DNA from 4 places in the Bacillus sp. ABA4_010 genome. Region 3 is predicted to be linked to each of the others. Evidence: riboswitches for the same ligand, from Rfam matches in the RefSeq annotation. Region 3 holds a riboswitch; each other region holds the start of a gene.
The links. Region 3 has a riboswitch for cyclic di-GMP ahead of ACXAEO_RS07310 (methyl-accepting chemotaxis protein). Riboswitches for the same ligand answer to the same signal wherever they lie in the genome.
Positions count from the first base shown of each region.

Region 1 (3,081 bases), 310 kb from region 3:
GATCATTTTCGGGACATTATATGTTTTAGCACGTTCAAGCACGAATTTTAACGTTTGGTTTGATGCAGGATCTGGTTCACCTTGCTTCGCTGCCACATAGATTTCAAGCGCGAATTTAGAATATACACGACTTGTATTCGCATCTTTTGACGCTTTTTTTTCCTTAATATTGTTCCACTTACGTCCCATTACGTTTCACTCTCTTTCACTTTTAAATCTATATAAAATGATTAATGAGGAAGTTAAGGTACTTCTTCAAGGTTGCTAGTTGCCGACCACACAGTTCTACCAAGCTAGCCCATTGAAAAGGTCCCGCTTATCCACTAGATTGTATTATACCTCAATTACACACTATGTCACACGTTTAATGACAAAAAAATGGATTAGTAAAAGAAGAACATTATCTGTTGAACCGTTCAATATTTGAACAAATATTCTAAATTATTGCCTGCATAAATAAATCTGGTCATTAAAGTGAAAATATACATATACGTGACGATAAATATAGTGAAAAAGTATTGATTGCAGGCAGGTGTGTTTTATGAAAAAGCGTAAATATAAGAGAATCGACTTAACGTCCCCTCTTATGGTAAAAGGAAAAATTCAAAAATATAAAAACAAATATAGCTTAAGTCATACGACATTACTCAAAGTAGAAAACATGAGCATGACGGGATTACGCTTCACATCCGACCTTAATTTTCCCGTTACAAATGACCTTGTCTTATCGTTGGAATTCTCTTTACTTGGCCGAGACGTTCATTTACTTGGGACCATTGTATGGAAGCAAAAAACGACGACGAGCTATATTTACGGTTTTGAAATTGCTTCTACTAATATCGGGTACATGAAATCGGTAGCCATGTTGACGAGATAGCCATTACCTTTCTAAAAAATAATCTTGTGGAAGATTAAGAACATCCGTAATAATCTCAATTTGTTCTTTATATCTTTTTGGGTCAGGACTTTCTCCCCTTAAAATTCGATATAAAGTAGGTCGTGATATACCAACTAATTTAGAAAATGACGATTTAGTATATTTGTGCATCATCATGTAACATTGTAGATTTTTTCCAATCAATTTGCGGTGTTCAAAAAAATTCATAAACTTCTCTCCTCTTCAAATACTTATGATCCGAAGAAAGCGTGTCGACTTTTTCATGTCCGTCAAATAAAAAAGTCCCCTTGGGAAAGGTGGACGTCATCATTCCATCTTCTTCGGCAGCCCGGCTATCATTGCAAAATGCTTTAGACCCGTGGCTTTGCGTCCCTACCTTTCAATAGGTTTGCTATTATCGGATTAGGTTGTATAAAAATTAAGCGCAAAAATATTCTAACATAAAGTCACAATGAAGCAACATCTTTTAAAATAAAAAACACAAAAAAAGCAGAATATTATTTTAATTATTTTCTCCTCTAAATCTCTTTAATTTTGTTAAAATAAAACCGATAATAACAGTAAAAAGGGAGGTAATACTCATGGATATCGCCGCTTTATCTAGTGCACTTGCCAATACAACACTTCGTCAAGATGTGAATATGTCTTTAATGACAAACGCGATGGATACAGCCAAACAAAATAGTGAACAAATGATTGATATGATAAAAAGCACCACTCCCCAAGCTCCACATCCTACTCTTGGTCATTCCATTGACTTGAAAGGCTAATGACAATGAATGGGAGAGACATTCGAAGGCTGTATGCCATGTGAATGTCTCTTTTCTTTTGTACAGTGACCCAACTTAAACATTAACAATCAGAAAGTGTATGAATGGTGATGCAACATGACAACAGATATTATTAACGATTTACAAACAACCTTGTCCTTATACAAAGACAAGCCTTACCTCCCATTTTGGGGAGAAATTCTAATTATTCTTCAGCGATTGAAAAAGGAAGGAGCACACTCGGAAAACGAGTTTCTACTATATGAGTTGGTCTCTTCTCATCAAGTAACTTACCAGCCTAAAGGCCATAAATTTTGCATTAAAGCTCCTGATTTTAATATTATTTTAGATGAGTATTCGTTTATCAACTCTCTTCTCCAAGGGCGTTTTTGGCCAAAAGAAGCTAAATCATAACAGTTGTTTTTATCATCTAATATAAATGATGGTAGACCCACTCTTGTAACCATCCGTTTACCTGCTTAGTTCCTTAGGGTAAATGTATTTTATTACCACTGATACAAAAGTCACCTTTCGACATATTCCACACCATTTCTCCTATATGATTAATACTTATAGGAGGAATGCTAAATGTTACGAATTGAAATGCCAAACGACAAATCACATGCAATCCAATCACAATTATTAAACTTCCAAAAAGTTCATAAAAGCCGGATGAATTCAACCTCTGCTTATCATTTGGCAGCCTTTCTATTAGGTCTGAAAGTTATGGGCGTTAACATAGCCGTTAACAATCAATTTCACTCTCACACTAAAATCGCTACTTATATTTTAGAAGAATGGGATGGGAATATACAATTTATCCTCAAAAAAGAAGAATAACGTTTACTTTGCTAGTAAACGTAGCCTTTTTACAAAATTTTAATGTTACTCCGCCATAAAAAATGTTAATATTTAGGTGTCAATATATTACTTGTTAAGGAGTGAATATATGATCGCCAGTCTTCACCTATTGTCTACCGTTTTCTCTCTCATTTTAATCGTCGGCTCCTCCATCAAAAAAAGCAACAACACCCATCGCGACCTGCACAACGTTTTTCTCATCTTAGGTTTACTTCTGTTCCCTTCTTCTCTGGCGTTCTTTTTCTTATAATATGGTTTAGCTAGACTCTGGCTCGAACCGTGTCACACTAATTAAACACATGTACGTTTTTAACAGATAGAAGGTCCCTTTTTTTACAATTAAAATATCTAGGTCAAATGAACGTCCAGAATGAATAAGATAAAAATAAGAAAGAACGGTTCATAACAAAAAAATACTGACTGTACGACGTTTTGGATAGGAGGGAGTATCTCTTGAAACGAATGACAAAAATTTTCATCGGTTCATTAGGTTTAACATTATTCTCTACCGGAGTATATGCTGGCACTATCATTGACCAATATAAAACACCC
Region 1 covers NZ_JBSWUN010000003.1:933,796-936,876, reverse strand. Annotated here, with positions in the region: gene ACXAEO_RS05820 (YebC/PmpR family DNA-binding transcriptional regulator) at 1-189, opposite strand, end outside; gene ACXAEO_RS05815 (PilZ domain-containing protein) at 542-877, shown strand; gene ACXAEO_RS05810 (helix-turn-helix domain-containing protein) at 881-1,105, opposite strand; cyclic di-GMP riboswitch class I at 1,218-1,301, opposite strand; gene ACXAEO_RS05805 (YjfB family protein) at 1,480-1,668, shown strand; gene ACXAEO_RS05800 (hypothetical protein) at 1,786-2,082, shown strand; gene ACXAEO_RS05795 (hypothetical protein) at 2,257-2,508, shown strand; gene ACXAEO_RS05790 (hypothetical protein) at 2,983-3,081, shown strand, end outside.
Region 1: another riboswitch for cyclic di-GMP. It lies ahead of ACXAEO_RS05810 (helix-turn-helix domain-containing protein); the one in region 3 lies ahead of ACXAEO_RS07310 (methyl-accepting chemotaxis protein).

Region 2 (3,081 bases), 1.2 Mb from region 3:
TAATCAAAATTTTGGGCTTTCTCCAGCAGGAAAAGCAAAGATTAGGGAGTGCCTATATTTTTCCTTCTTTAAAAGAGATTTTTTGGGGGATTGCAGTAGACAAATTGGGGAAAACAGCGGATGATAGCGACATTCAGAAAGAAATGAAAGCTTCAGAGCAACGTGTACGCCGGGCTTTGTATCAAGCGCTCATCCATATCGCTTCCCTCGGCTTGACTGACTACTCGAATCCAAAATTTGAAGCATATTCCGCTACGTTTTTTGACTTTTCCGAAGTGCGTAAGAAAATGCTGGAGCTGGAGAATAAAAACAAAACAGCGAGTAATCAGAGCCGAATTAATATGAAAAAATTTATTCAGGCACTTTTTATCGAAGCAAGACAGCTAGTGGAATAAATGAGTTTAGTTGATGGCCCAAACTTGCTTTGTGTACCATGGACAACTGATCCGTACTTTAGTATCGCTCGTGACGTCCGCTTTCAAGACGCTGTCTGAAAAAGGAGGATGATTCCATTTCAGACAGCCCTATTCTTAATACAAGTAATCTAATAATCTCCGATTCGCAAGGTTTGTATCGACTGGACAAATCGAAGAATCTCTTCCATATTGCCAGAGCCAAACATTGGCTTTGCATTTTGGAGCAGCTGGCTTAAAAGCTGGAGCGCGCTGTTCTTTTGTTGTACCGGGTCTTGGCATACAGCTCCAAAGAATGGTTTGCTCGGCGACGAGTGGATTATTTTGAACGGCTTCGCAATAAGCAGCTGAAAAGGCTCCTTTGACCGGATCTTGATAGATGCCAGGTCGATACCCGCTCGGATACATCGCCTCTACCCATCCCCGAATCCATGCTTCATCTACTTCAAAGTAATCCTCAATATTTGCGAATAGCACTTTATTTTTAGGAATCCCTAGTCTTCGTGCGTGAAACAGTGTGTTGACGGCTCGAGCTCTTCCTTCGGTATAGCCTACCGCTTCCTTTAATTTGTTATAGATAGGGACGACTTTGATGTCTCGATTTCGGAGAAAGGTAATCTCTGATTTTGTCAAACCATCTGATACGTTTGAAATCTCAGTCAAATAACGCCCCCAATATTTCGGATAACCGAGCTTGTTTTTGACACAAGTAAATAACTCTTCCGTTACTTTTGCCGCCGAGTCGACACCCCATACCACTCTTACCATTTTGTCACCTCCGCGATAGTAAGTCGAACCTCCTTCATGTATATGATAGAACAGTCTGGGCTAAACCTTCTTTCATTGATATAAATCGACCTAGGACATTCGACATCACTAAAGAGTGGTCATACTAAATGTTCTAAAGCTTTGAGAGAAAACTTAAGTTGTCTGAATCAATGATGGTGGTACTTCTCGATTGAATGAAGAGGTGTCGAATTATGCAAGTAAATCTATATAAAACAATATACCTATGAAAATAGTGGTGAATGTCGAATTTTAAAGAAAAAAATCCAGTTATTTGTAGAAAAATGTAGATATTTATTCTTATTTATACTAAGATAGTCTTGTGTTTCATTTCATTATTATTTTCCGATAAAGGCAAACTTGTTGAAAAGCAAGGACGCAAAGCCACGGGTCTAAAGCGTGATGCAATGGCAGCCGGGTTACCGAAGAAGCTGGAATACATTTTGTTGAACAATGTATGAATCCACTCTTTTTCGGAGTGGTTTTTTTATGACAGCAAAACCCCGAGCTTAAAATTGGTGAACAGAAAAAGTGTTAGGCGGAAAGTAGCGATAATGAAGGGATGCCAATGCTAATCGACTCGCAGCAACGATGAATCCGAATTGAATGTACAATCAGCTAGGAAAGGAATGGTTATATGATTATCATTAATGAACAAATTATTTCACCCCTTTTAGTCGAAACGTTAAAGAAACTTGAAATTCCTGTGTTAAAAGAGGAAACAGATAAAGAGAGTTCAAGTGAATTATCCGGCTTACGCGCAGAAGATTTTTTCACTAGATGGAATGATCAACAACGTTTGCTAACGAATTCGGAGAGTTGTTTAACTTTACTTGAAGCGAATGCACCTGATAGTAAGCAATATCTGTGGTCAAAAACGTTGAAAGATAAAGGGGAACTCCGAAGTCTTCTTTCTAACATATATCCTGATTATTTTTATAAAGTGGTCGGTATTGCTGAGCTGTTTAAACTGGACACAGAACGTATTCCATTTCCAGTCGTCATCAAGCCAACGATGGGCTATTCAAGTGTCGGAGTTTACAAAATCAAAAATGCAGACGAATGGAACCAAGCTCTTGATAAACTCCATGCCGATTTTATTCTTTCTCAAAATGTTTACAATCAAAATGTCATCAATGGGAATCATATTTTAATCGAAGAATGGATTCAAGGCGACGAGTATGCAGTAGACGGTTACTTTGATCATGAAGGAAATCCAGTGATTTTGAACATGTTTAAAAGGCAATTCAAAGACGAATATGATACGTCTGACCGGATTTATTTCACCTCGAAGGAAGTAATCGAAGAGATTCATGATGATATTCTTTCATTTATGATGAAATTGAAAGAAGTTGTTCCTTTAAAAAATTATCCAGTTCATTTTGAGATCAAGAAGCATAGGAGCCGTGTTGTGCCAATTGAAGTGAACCCGTTGCGTTTTGCAGGAGCTGGAACAACGGATTTAGGTTTTTACGCGTACGGATGTAACGTATATGAACATTACTTCCTTGGAACAAGTCCTGATTGGAAAGCTGTGATGGAAGAAATGGATACAGCTGTTTACAGCTTCTGTTGTGCAGAAATTCCATCGAATGTTTCACAGTCTCTTGTCGAGAAGGTAGATCATAGCGCGTTTAAAAAAGAATTCACACATCTTTTAGAATATCGGGAAATTCATGCTCAAAATGATCGAACATTCGCGATTGTTTTCTTTAAGAGCCCTGATTTACAAGAAAACAATAAAGTGTTACAGCTAGATTTGACGCAGTTCATTCAAATGAAGCAATTAAAAACTTTTCAGGAGAAGAACCGATGAAAAAAATTCCCTTGTTACATCCTAAAACGTCGATTAAAGCACAGCTTGTTGTTAGTTTTTTAGTCC
Region 2 covers NZ_JBSWUN010000003.1:2,431,174-2,434,254, reverse strand. Annotated here, with positions in the region: gene ACXAEO_RS13260 (response regulator) at 1-395, shown strand, start outside; gene ACXAEO_RS13255 (glycoside hydrolase domain-containing protein) at 531-1,181, opposite strand; cyclic di-GMP riboswitch class I at 1,543-1,626, shown strand; gene ACXAEO_RS13250 (ATP-grasp domain-containing protein) at 1,837-3,015, shown strand; gene ACXAEO_RS13245 (methyl-accepting chemotaxis protein) at 3,012-3,081, shown strand, end outside.
Region 2: another riboswitch for cyclic di-GMP. It lies ahead of ACXAEO_RS13250 (ATP-grasp domain-containing protein); the one in region 3 lies ahead of ACXAEO_RS07310 (methyl-accepting chemotaxis protein).

Region 3 (3,081 bases):
GATTAAATTTTAAACTTGTTCACAAGGGCCTTTAATTCTTCTGCCATCGTGGCAAGCGATTGAGCCGATGCTTCAATTTCTTCCATCGATGCTAACTGCTCTTCTGTCGATGCAGCGACTTCTTCAGAACTGGATGCATTCATCTCCGCTAATCCTGAGATTTCAGACGCTGATTGTGACACCACTTGGAGGCTTGCTGACATTTGTTGAACCGTTGCCGTTACGTCTTCGATTTGTGGTGCTATCTTTCTTGTGCTGCCTAATATTTGAACAAATTTATTAGATGTTGCTTCTGATATTTCGACACCTTGCTTCGCATTTTCCATTACTTCATTCATAATTGCAACAGACTCTTCTGTATCTTTTTGCACGATGTTCACTAAGTCAGCGATGCTTTGAGCGGACTGCTGTGATTGCTCCGCCAGTTTTCTGACTTCATCCGCTACAACCGCAAAACCTTTTCCATGTTCGCCTGCTCTTGCCGCTTCAATCGCTGCATTTAAGGCCAATAAATTCGTTTGTGCGGCAATGTTGCTAATGACATCTAATATATAGCCGATTTCTTTCGAACGCTCAGATAAATTGGAAATCACTTCATTCGAACGGCTGACTGATTCATGGATAAATCGCATTTGTTCTAAATTTTTCTCGACAAATCGTCCGCCTTCTTCCGCTTCAACAGTTGTTTCGTTCGATAGACGGGCTACTTGATCAGAGCTTTGAGAAATTTGGACAATGCCTTCAAGCACTTCTTTCAGAGATTTGGAGTTTTCATCAAGTCTTAATGTCGTCGCTTCTGCCCCTCCAGCAATTTCTTGAATCGCCGCGGCCACAGTTTCGGCTGCTCGGTTGGACTGGCCGGCACTTGCATTTAATTGCTCCGCAGAAGCTGCCACTTGATCGGAATTAGCCGCAATTCCTCCAATCATCTCACGTAAATGCTCCGTCATTTGCTTGAATGATTCATTTAAATCATATAGCTCATCTTTCCCTTTAATACGCACCATTTCAACATTTAACTGACCTGCTGCTACTTTTTTCGTTACCTCATTCAACTTAATAATGGGGGTAGAAATTAAATGTGAGCTAATGAATCCATTGGCTATCGCTATTAATGAAGCGATGATGCTTAAAATCATCACTTGAGTTAACACATCAGCAGAATGCTCTTTCGTTTCCTCTACTCGCGGAATCATAATATCGTTTTTCAGCCAACTGCTCATCGACTCCGTGTTTTCTGTCAGTTCTTTGCTAATTGGGACAATTTCTTTTAACCCTTGAGCAACCGATTGTTCTTTATCGATTCCAGCTGTATCTATAGTGCGGTTAGTCGTTTCTCGGAATTCTTCATTCAATCCGCCGATAGCATTCAGCCGATCTCTTGTTTCTTGTAATGTAGCAATCTCGTTTCCTTTTTCAACTAACGCATCAATTACGGCGTTCGCTTCATTGAGCTTGTCTCGATATTCTTCCTCTTCATATAGCATATAGGCCCGGTAGTAACCGATTTGCAAAGCTGTATACGTATGAATTTCTTCTGCAATAGACCGCAACTCTGCCACTGTTCCTAATAAATAATCGTAAGACTCGTTCATCTCTTTCGCATTTTTATAAGAAAAAAAAGATGCCAAACTAAAAATAAGAGTGACGAGGAGGAAACTGCTAATGAGCTTTTTCTTGATTGTTAATTTCATCTTTTTATTACCTCCAAATACTTTTAAGTGGTGCCGACTTTTCAATGAACGCCCGTTATACTATTGCCTTTTATTGTGAGACCCCGCAGGACGTATTGCGATCCAATGACCGGGTGTTACGTTTGAACATAAAAAAACTGCTTCGTCCGTTAATGAGAGGCAGTTTAAAGGAATCTTTGTCAAAAGAGCAGCTGGCTGGCGTTGTCATTGAGACATTAGCCCCTGTAGCTTTGCGTCCTATCCTTTAAGATAGTTTGCCTATATTTAATTGTTCACTCAATCATTTTTCTCACTTATAGACTATTAGAATATTACTACAATAAGGCGTAGTTGTATAGAAATTAACGCTTTTCTTCCAAGTAGAAAATCTAATGTCCTATTTTTATAACAGAAAAAAGGACACAGGTCTCTTAACCTATGCCCTTCTTTCTACGAACTATATAGATCGATTTAGAAAATGATTATTTCAATCCTTCTAAATACTGCAGCTGAATCATGCCTTCAATGTTGTTGCTCGGAACATAACCTGCTTCTTGGCTAATATCAGCCATTTCTTGAATAACCTGTTCGTTCACGTCTGTTGTGACTTCTAAACGTGATAATGCTGCTGATACTTCTTCTTTGTTCAATTCTTTTCCAGTCAATTCTTTTAAGTGTTCCATCACAACCGTTTGACTTTCTTCTGGATTGCTTTGGATAAAGTCTACTGCTTTTTTATGTGCCTTTAAATACGCAGCGACATATTCTTCTTGTTCTTTAAACGCCTTACTTGCGGCTACAACGGTGTTCGTAGATTCTTTCCCCCAAGCAAACTCATCCCAGTTCAGCAAAAGCTTTCCTTTTGCTTGTGTTTCCAATACATAGCCCCACGGCTCTTGCGTTGCGGCTGCATCTACCGAGTTTTGAATGAATAGTGAAGTCGTATCAGCCGGAGCTGCTGCATAAAGTTCTACGGTGCCTCCATTGGTCGTTGGCTTTAAGTTCACGTCTTGAAGCGCTTTACGAAGCATAACGTCCTGTGTGCTTCCGATAACTGGAATGGCTACTTTTTTTCCGTCTAAATCTTTCAAATCGCTAATGTTGGCTGCTTCACTTGCTACGAGAACAGCTCCGCCGTTAACCGCTCCTGAGATTAAGTGGTACTCTGGATTTTTTACGTAAAAGTTTAATAGAGGACCAGGACCGACTGTTCCAACATCAATCGCTTTTGTCGCCATTGCTTCCATAAACAATCCGCCATTTGTGAACGTCTTTGTTTCAAGCTTTACCTCTTCTCCAAACTCCTCTGTAAAATAACCTTTTTCTAACGCTACGATTGTCGCAATATGAGTCAAGTTAGGAAAATAGCCGATTTTGACCGTTTTTTCTCCCGATGATTCTCCTTCTG
Region 3 covers NZ_JBSWUN010000003.1:1,241,821-1,244,901, reverse strand. Annotated here, with positions in the region: gene ACXAEO_RS07310 (methyl-accepting chemotaxis protein) at 3-1,694, opposite strand; cyclic di-GMP riboswitch class I at 1,878-1,963, opposite strand; gene ACXAEO_RS07305 (ABC transporter substrate-binding protein) at 2,156-3,081, opposite strand, start outside.

Region 4 (3,081 bases), 1.6 Mb from region 3:
CTGCTTCATCCGATTTCGACCTTGCGACGATTCCAGAAGATGTCTTATTTGATGTTTCAAATATGAAACCGGGTGATTGGGGAACTCGTGAACTCATTGTTCAAAATAAAGGCATTCATGATTTTAACTATACGTTGAAAATTGAAGATATAAGCGGTTCGCGTCAGTTATATGATGAACTGCTGCTGCAAGTTACAAAAGGAACGGACTTGTATTTCCATGGTCATCTGAAAAATTTCTCGAATTTCTCCCCACGCTTTTTAGCAAAAGGAACAGAAGAAACGATCCATTTTCGAATTGAAATGCCTTTTGAGCTTGGAAATGAATTTCAAGGACTGACTACTTCATTTGAAATTGTATTGTATGCTGAAGGAATGAACGATGGTGGTGGCGGTGGAGGCGGTTCAGACGACGATCAAGACCCTGATAATGACCAAGACCCTGATAACGATCAAGACCCTGATAATGACCAAGACCCTGATAATGACCAAGACCCTGATAATGACCAAGACCCTGATAATGACCAAGACCCTGATAATGACCAAGACCCTGATAATGACCAAGACCCTGATAATGACCAAGACCCTGATAATGACCAAGACCCTGATAATGACCAAGACCCTGATAATGACCAAGACCCTGATAATGACCAAGACCCTGATAATGACCAAGACCCTGATAATGACCAAGACCCTGATAATGACCAAGACCCTGATAATGACCAAGACCCTGATAATGACCAAGACCCTGATAATGACCAAGACCCTGATAATAGTCAAGATCCTGGTGAAGAGAATGATGATGATCCCGTCTCTCCAGAGAATACTTCGACTATTGATGATTCATCAGACGAAACAAGTAATGTACTACCTGATGATAAACTGCCTTTAAACAGTGGAGGACCTTTGGCATCCGAAGACGTTATCATCCCTTCCAACCAAACTACGCCTGCTCAAAGGACAGGTCTTCTCCTGCCTAATACGGCAACAAATATCTTTAACCTCTTGTTCGCAGGTATCGTAATGCTTGCTGCAGGGATAATGTTATTGTTCATACAACAAAGAAGAAAAAAATATAAACAATAGCACCTTTTGAGCAAAAATAAAAAAGCGTTTATGCTCTCATAAACGCTACTCCCCTTTATCTTGTTTCATTTTCCACTTATTGAATTCAAGAAATTGCTTAAATTCCTCTTTAGATACCCCTGACTCCATGGCCTCCCTCACTAAGTTTGCCCAGTCAGAGTCAAGCTGGTCATAATTTACTTCCTTTTTTTCTTGCTGAATAAGTGATTGGACAGAAATGCCTAGTACGGCTGATATTTTTTCCAAAAATTGGACAGAAGGGTTAGATTGAAGGTTACGTTCAATTGAGCTTAAATATGATTTTGCGACTCCTGCTTTCTCTGCTAGTTCAGATAGTGATAATTGTTTTTGCAAGCGTAATTGCTTTATGCGTTGACCGATCATATTTTCACCTTCTCTTTCTCTTAACCCCATTATCATATCATATCTGGTCCATCTCCGTTAATAGGAAGACAACAAAAACACCTATTTTTTACACTGTTCCTGTCGGATTTGGCTGGTTAGAAAGTCTTGAATCTCTTTTTCTGTAAGACCTAAATCCAATGCTTCTAACACTAGATCTACCCATTCTTCATCTAATAGTTTCTCTCTGGCAATCATAGTCTCCTCCTAAAATACAGTTTGTATCTCAGGCAGTCCAGCCGTCATAGTTGTAAAACAACGTTAGACCCGTAACTTTGCGTCCTTATTTTTCAATAAGTTTGCCCTTACTCGAGAGTTCTACTTCACTTTATGCTTTTCATAGATACAATATTACTAGTAGGTTTACACTATAAAAATAGTATAATTGACGAACATCTAAAATCGTGTAGAACGTTGTCAGAGAATTTTGTATATTTTTAAACAAATTTCTCTCCCTATCGGTTCGCTTTAATAAGTTCATCCATCTTCATTTACGTTTCTCTTCAAAGGCTTCCTAAGCGGATGGCACTACCCTTGATTCATCCGCTTAAATTTAGAAAGTTCGACATATCCAAAGCGCAGTCATGTCGAACTTTCTAGGTCGATTGATATATCATTTTTATTTTTTGATAATTTCATTTTTTTGCTGCTCAGTAATAATACCCATTTTATAAAACAAGTACACATATTGCTGAATTTTTTGTTGGGAAGAAAGACATTTCATCAACATTACCCCCTTATGCTTTTAATACAGTTTATTTCCTTCATGCAATAAAGTTTCCTTTATGCAATAAAATTCCACTCTTAACTTCAACCCCTCATCATTTATTGAATAAAATGGTTATTAATGAGACAATAACTACAATAACTTGAAAAGAAGGGGGACGATTTCTTTGGAATTTGCCTTTCTCATCATCATTTTCATTATTTTTCTCGTCGCTGCCTTCTCGAGAAAAACGAAATCACATCATCGTTCAAGCGGAACTTCCAGCTCTTTTACACCATTTACTTACGAAAAAGACGACAATCACGATTCTGATGCGTCTTTCTCAAGCTGGAGCAACGACTCCGGGGGTGGGAGTGACAGCGGCGGGGGTGGCGGTGATTAACCGCTCATTTTATTCCTTTAGCCTTTTCTTTTTGAAATTATCGCTAAAAAAAGACTTAGCTCTCATCTTTCATAGATGAGAGCTAAGTTAGAATAGAAAACAATCTACTATTAATTTGTAATCATTCCATGACAATTTCCATAATAAATAATGTCACTTTCATGAATATGAACACCGGAACGTTCTTCTAATGCCGCTTCTAACATAGCCTTCGCTACATTTTCTGCTTTAATTGGCTTAAATTTACGCCATTTTCCAATAAGAAACACGGACATACCTTTAAGCATATATTCTCCAACCTTTTCACCTAAGCGAATCTCACTGCGTTGTCCAAGCAGTAAAGACGGACGAAAGAAATGAGTCGATCGAATGTATAAATGGCAAATGTCTTCTTCGGTTTGGGCTTTTACTTTATTGTAAAAAAACGGCGAACGGAGGTCTGCCCCAATTGCTGTAATAGTCAAAAAGTTTCGTACCCGTTTTTT
Region 4 covers NZ_JBSWUN010000003.1:2,834,996-2,838,076, forward strand. Annotated here, with positions in the region: gene ACXAEO_RS15270 (LPXTG cell wall anchor domain-containing protein) at 1-1,085, shown strand, start outside; gene ACXAEO_RS15275 (helix-turn-helix domain-containing protein) at 1,131-1,469, opposite strand; gene ACXAEO_RS15280 (anti-repressor SinI family protein) at 1,551-1,685, opposite strand; cyclic di-GMP riboswitch class I at 1,714-1,801, opposite strand; gene ACXAEO_RS15285 (hypothetical protein) at 2,381-2,596, shown strand; gene ACXAEO_RS15290 (oxidoreductase) at 2,707-3,081, opposite strand, start outside.
Region 4: another riboswitch for cyclic di-GMP. It lies ahead of ACXAEO_RS15280 (anti-repressor SinI family protein); the one in region 3 lies ahead of ACXAEO_RS07310 (methyl-accepting chemotaxis protein).